Regions from separate parts of the Enterococcus durans genome, predicted to be linked through region 1. Evidence: riboswitches for the same ligand, from Rfam matches in the RefSeq annotation. Region 1 holds a riboswitch; the other holds the start of a gene.

Region 1 (3,174 bases):
CACATATCGGGAATTTTGTCGAAGTGAAAAATGCGCAAATTGGTAAAAATACCAAAGTCGGCCATCTGACTTATGTGGGTGATGCGACATTAGGTGAAGAAATCAATGTTGGCTGTGGCGTAGTATTTGTAAATTATGATGGCAAAAACAAGCACCATACAACGATTGGCGACCATAGTTTCATTGGTTCAAACGCAAATATCATCGCGCCAGTCGAAGTGGCAAAAAATTCGTCCATTGCTGCCGGATCAACAATTACTGATGATATCCCAGAATATGCGATGGCAATTGCGCGTGCAAGACAAGTCAATAAAGAAGGATATGCTAAAAAACTCCCTTATTTAAATTAATACTTTTGCAAAAACCCTTGATTTATTCTGAAAATATGACTAGTATTTAGTAGGTAGAATTCTAGAGTTGTGAAAAAGAAAGTGGAGGTCCCCATGTCAAAACATTACTTTGACCCAAGATTAAAAATTTTTGCGTTAAATTCAAATCGCCCATTAGCAGAAAAAATCGCTGCGGCCGTCGGTGTCGAATTGGGTAAATCATCTGTTACTCAATTTAGTGATGGAGAAATCCAAGTGAATATCGAAGAAAGTATTCGTGGTTCACATGTGTATGTCATCCAATCAACAAGTAGTCCAGTAAATGATAACTTGATGGAATTATTGATTATGATCGATGCATTGAAACGTGCGAGTGCCAAAACGATCAACGTTGTGATGCCTTATTATGGTTATGCTCGCCAAGACCGTAAAGCACGCGCGAGAGAACCGATCACTGCAAAATTGGTTGCAAATATGATCCAAAAAGCTGGAGCAACAAGAATGTTGACCCTTGATTTACATGCTGTCCAAATCCAAGGATTCTTTGATATTCCTGTCGATCACTTAATGGGTGCACCATTGATCGCAAATTATTTCTTAGAAAAAGGCATTAAAGGGGACGATGTAGTCGTTGTTTCACCAGACCATGGTGGTGTAACTCGTGCGCGTAAATTAGCCGAGTTTCTAAAAGCACCGATTGCAATCATTGACAAACGCCGTCCAAAAGCAAATGTGGCAGAAGTAATGAACATCATCGGACAAGTAGAAGGAAAAACATGTGTCTTGATCGATGATATGATCGATACTGCGGGAACTATCACTTTAGCCGCAAATGCATTAAAAGAAGCCGGAGCAGTCAGTGTATATGCTTCATGTACACATCCAGTGTTATCTGGTCCAGCGTTACAACGGATTGAAGATTCAGCAATCGAACGTTTAGTTGTAACAGATTCCATCTACCTTCCAGAAGATCGTAAAATCGATAAGATCGATGAAGTGAGCGTTGGTGGTTTGATGGGTGATGCGATCAAACGTATCCATGAAAACAAACCAGTTAGTCCTTTATTTGAAACAAAAAAATAAAGGATATCTGAAAATTAAATAGAATCACAAAGGGGAGCCTGTCTGGGCTGAGATTGAATGTTATTTCTAAACCCTTCGTACCTGTTTCGGTCATGCGAACGTAGGAATTGTGACGAGTAGTAGATACTCATCTTGAAGTATCTGCTGGAGTAATGATTTTGAAATTACTTCCTCCTTTGTGGTTTTTATACTAAAAAGGAGGAAGTTTTTTTATGGAAAAGAAGTACAGCGTTTGGATTGAAGGAACGATCGTGGCTGCTTTAGCACTGGTTCTATCATTGATCCCATTGCAAATAGGTAGTAGTTTTTCAATTTCATTAGGTCAGATCCCACTCACGTTGTTTGCATTAAGACGAGGTTGGAAAGCCGGTTTACTCTCGGGATTTATTTGGGGGATTCTCCATTTTCCGACCGGACAAGTTTACTATCTTAGTGTTATCCAAGTTCTGATCGAATATCCGATCGCATTTACTTTCGCAGGATTTGCTGGCCTCTTTTCCAAGAGAATGCAAAAAAATGTTATAGAAGGAAATACTCGGGGAATGACCACCACTATTGTATTAGGAACAATTGTTGGTGTGGGGGCAAGATATTTTTGGCACTTCATCGCAGGTGTTGTTTTTTGGGGAAGTTATGCATTATGGGGAATGAATCCATGGATTTTTTCTTTCGTCATGAATGGGGCAAGCGGTCTTGCGACAGGAGTAGTCACTATCGTCGTTTTAATTGGGATTGAACGAACGATGCCAGCATTATTCCTAGGCCACAGCCAAAGACAAAGAAATAGTTTCTGAAAAATATGAAGTACGATCAGGAACAGTAATAGATAAATGAAAAGCCCACTTCTGAAAATAGAGATATCTATTCTCAGAAGTGGGTTAGTTTTTGTTTGAATAGGGTTCTTAAAAAGATATCCCGTTTATTTTTGGAGTGGACAAAAGAAATGTTTCCCCTGATCTAATGCTTTTACTGAAAAAATGGAAACGTCTGTCTTGCCCGTTTTAAATCAATGTATTCGCAGTAAAATCAACTGCTTCACCTTCAAGTTTCCAATGCCGATCAGCGGCTTGGTAAACTAAAGTCCCGATTGCTTCTTCTTCACGGTAGCGTGTTCCTTTTAATTTCCAAATATAATCTTCGATCACATAAATAGGAATACGATATTCATCGTTGACCAATCCACCTTGTTCAAATGAAAAAATGATGCCTTCCTGCATTAAATTACGCATATCTTTTAATAGATCGACACTGATGTTCTCAACAGGGATATCACGACGGAAAAAGGATTTTTTCTCGTTGATTTTTTCAAATAAGATCGTGCTTAATTTATTTGCGAAAATTCGGTAAAATTCGTCTAAATAGCGATAATAAATACGTCCTAATTGATCATTTAAATCGAAATAAACAAAATTATTTTGTAACTTATAAAAAAATGGAGAATGAAGATGTGTTTTCATGTGTCCAAAGTAAAGCAACTCAGAAATTTCTAAGGGTGTTAGTTCTTTTAACATCGTTAGATCACTGAAGTCGATCCATTTTAAATCGCCAGAACGATTTCTATTACGTACAGAGGCAAAAAATTGCTGGATATTTTCTGTACCACGGATAACTTTCAGACCGGTATGTGACTCGTACTCACCAGCGGTCGTTGAAGGGTCCAACAATAACAAATTTTGTGGAAAATGCACGATGCCGTTTGAAAAATCACTGATCGTCAGTCCTTTTGTTAAAACTGCATTACTTGTCGTATCGATATGTACAT
Region 2 (3,174 bases), 1.3 Mb from region 1:
ACGATCGTCTTCGTTACGCATAATATGGATGAAGCAATCAAACTAGGAACAAGGATAGCGGTAATGAAGGATGGAGAGTTGATCCAATGCGAGACACCGGAACAATTATTGACCAATCCGAAGAACGAGTTTGTGCGAAGCTTTTTTGATGATTCCCTTTCTCAAAAAGAACAAACTGTAAAAGAGATCCTCTTGGCCAAGAATTACACAAAAGGAATCAGCGAAAAAGATCGTCCTGTGGTTCAATTCAATACACCATTGAATGAAGTTTTTGCATTGCTGGTTGACCATGAATCTGTAAATATTCAGGAAAATGAACGTATTTCTGGTGAAATCACGAGAGGAGATATGTTTGCTTTTCTAAGTAGAAAGGAAGAAGACAATGAAAAAGTATGATGCGGTCGTCATCGGTTCAGGAGTTGCTGGGTTAAGTGCTGCGTATGGGTTGAAAGCGGCAGAAAAACAGGTGCTTGTCGTGGAAGAAAACCTTTGGGGCGGAACTTGCCCAAATAGAGGATGTGACCCGAAGAAAATTCTATTAAATGGTGTTGAAGCAAGAAAAAGAATCGAACAACTCATTGGTAAAGGTTTCTCGGATGTACCTCCTGTTGATTGGGCAGAATTGCAAGCATTCAAACGAACATTCACAGATCCTGTTTCTAAAAATCGCCAAGAAGAACTAGCGGCTGCAAAAATCGATCATTTATCTGGTACTGCTCAGTTTATCGATTCACTAACGATCAAAGTGGGAGAAGAAACCATCACGGCTGAGCATTATATCCTTGCGACTGGGCAGCGACCAGCTATTTTACCTATTGAAGGAAAAGAATTTCTGCAAACTAGTACGGACTTTTTAGCGTTGGAAAAATTGCCAAAAGAGATTATTTTTATCGGTGCAGGTTATATTGCATTTGAATTAGCAATGATTGCTCATGCTGCTGGAAGCAAAGTAACAATCGTTCATCATAATCAGCAACCTTTAAAAGGATTTGAAGAAGAGTTGGTCAACAGTTTAGTTGAGCAAATGCAAAAGGCAGGGATCACTTTCATTTTTGACTTTGAGTCACAGCGTGTCATTCAAGAAGCATCTACGTATCGTCTTGTTTCAAAAGACAAAGAGTTACAGGCAGATGCAATTTTCGTTGCGACTGGTAGAAGACCGAATATTGAACATCTGCAACTTGAGCAGGCAGGTGTACACACAGTGAAGCAAGGAATCGTCGTCAATGAGTATTTACAGACGAGTAATCCGAATATCTTTGCATGTGGGGATATTATCGCAAAAAATGAACCCAAACTAACGCCTGTTGCGACGTTTGAAGGGACTTATGTTGCTGATTATTTAACGGGGAAAACAGCACCTATCCACTATCCGGTAATCCCAACGATCGTTTACAGCAGTCCGAAGGTGGCACAGGTCGGACGAACAAAAAAACAGGCAACTGAAAAAGACCAAGTGACCGATGTATCAATGACAGATTGGTTCACCTACCGTCGAGTAAACGAACCTCTAGCGAAGGCTCAACTTACCTATGATGCGAATGATTTTTTAGTTGGTGCTGCTGTTATCAGCGAACAAGCAGATGATTTGATCAATGATCTAACTCTATTGATCAATCAAAAAGTAAAAAAAGCAAAGCTAGATCAATGGATTCTCGGATATCCAACTTTAGCTAGTGATCTTTCCTATTTGCTGAAGTAAAGTACCTTGTTACTAAAAATAAGTTGTGTTACACTAAACGAAAATAAAGATTGTTTCTGGGGATGTCGTCGACGACATGAGAGTAAGTTGTGAACTTAGACCCATCGAACCTGTCAGTTAACACTGGTGAAGGGAGAAACGTAGTAAACGCTTGAAGTTGGGCTTTCTATGTTGCGCCCGATTTCAGGCGTTTTTGATGTGCCCTTGAAACATGTGAAAAGGAGGGGAGAAATGAAGAAAAAAATTTATCCAGTTGTAAGCATTATTTTCTTACTAGCCCTTTGGCAACTACTAGTAACGATTTTTCACACGCCTGCATTTATTTTACCAAGTCCGCTAAATGTCCTCTCAGCACTATTCGCAGATGGGGCTACGCTCGTTTATCATTCTCTCGTAACGTTAGAAGAAGCCGTCATCGGTTTGGTCATTGCGGCCTTACTTTCTTTTGTGACGGCTATTGCTATGGACCACTGGCAAATTTTTAAAAATTCTTTGTATCCACTTTTAGTCGTCTCACAAACATTACCGATCATGGTCCTTGGACCGCTTTTGGCGTTATGGTTCGGGTTTGGGCTGTTTCCTAAAGTGATTTTAGTTATTTTGATGAGCTACTTTCCTATTGTGGTTGCTTTTGCCGATGGGTTAAGTAAAGTTTCAAGTGAACAGATCAGCTTTTTTAAAACAATGGGAGCGAATGAATGGCAGCTGTATCGGATCATCAAGATTCCGCAAGGATCAAATGATTTCTTTTCGGGATTGAAAGTAGCTGCGACCTATTGTGTAAGTGGCGCAATCGTTGGAGAGTGGCTAAGTGCGCAAGCGGGTCTAGGGTATTATATGATTCGTGTAAAAAATAGTTATCAAATCGATAAGGTTTTTGCAGCTATTTTGTGTGTGATCATCCTAAGTCTATTGTTAAATATGCTCACTGTACTGTTAAAAAAAGGATATTACTATATCTTATATCATTCATAAAAGGAGAAAAAAATGAAAAAAATTTGGTTACTCATTCCTTTATTATTTGCTTTAACAGCTTGTAGTACAGGATCAAAAGCAGCACCGGAAGAAAAAGGATTAAAGAAAGTTACAGTAGTACTTGATTATGTGCCGAACACAAATCACACCGGTATCTATTTGGCAAAGGAAAAAGGGTATTATAAAGATGCAGGCTTAGATGTGAAGGTCATCGAACCAGGAGATGATTCAACGAGCATCGGTCTAGTCGGCGCAAACAAAGCTCAGTTTGGTGTCAGTTATCAAGAGGATGTGACGTATGCACATGTGGATGGTCAAAATATTCCCGTTAAGGCGATCGGCACGATTATCAAACATAACACATCAGGATTTGTTTCACTAAAAAATAGTGGAATCAACTCACCCAAAGACTTTGAAGGAAAAACGTATGCAGGGTGGCAAAGTCCAAGCGAAGAAGCTGTACTGAAAGCCACGATGAACAAAGAGGGAGCAGATTT

Evidence for each region. A riboswitch is a leader RNA that binds a small molecule or an ion and turns the genes downstream of it on or off. The one in region 1 is predicted to bind thiamine pyrophosphate.
Region 2: it holds a riboswitch for thiamine pyrophosphate, as region 1 does, so the genes downstream of both, CJZ72_RS10310 (ABC transporter permease) here and thiT (energy-coupled thiamine transporter ThiT) in region 1, are expected to answer to the same signal.

The regions. Positions count from the first base shown of each region.
Region 1 is NZ_CP022930.1:876,077-879,250, reverse strand. Features, by position in the region: gene glmU (bifunctional UDP-N-acetylglucosamine diphosphorylase/glucosamine-1-phosphate N-acetyltransferase GlmU) at 1-350, shown strand, start outside; gene CJZ72_RS04265 (ribose-phosphate diphosphokinase) at 444-1,412, shown strand; TPP riboswitch at 1,433-1,536, shown strand; gene thiT (energy-coupled thiamine transporter ThiT) at 1,625-2,206, shown strand; gene CJZ72_RS04255 (hypothetical protein) at 2,414-3,174, opposite strand, start outside.
Region 2 is NZ_CP022930.1:2,157,276-2,160,449, forward strand. Features, by position in the region: gene CJZ72_RS10300 (ABC transporter ATP-binding protein) at 1-396, shown strand, start outside; gene CJZ72_RS10305 (dihydrolipoyl dehydrogenase family protein) at 383-1,702, shown strand; TPP riboswitch at 1,750-1,854, shown strand; gene CJZ72_RS10310 (ABC transporter permease) at 1,934-2,677, shown strand; gene CJZ72_RS10315 (ABC transporter substrate-binding protein) at 2,690-3,174, shown strand, end outside.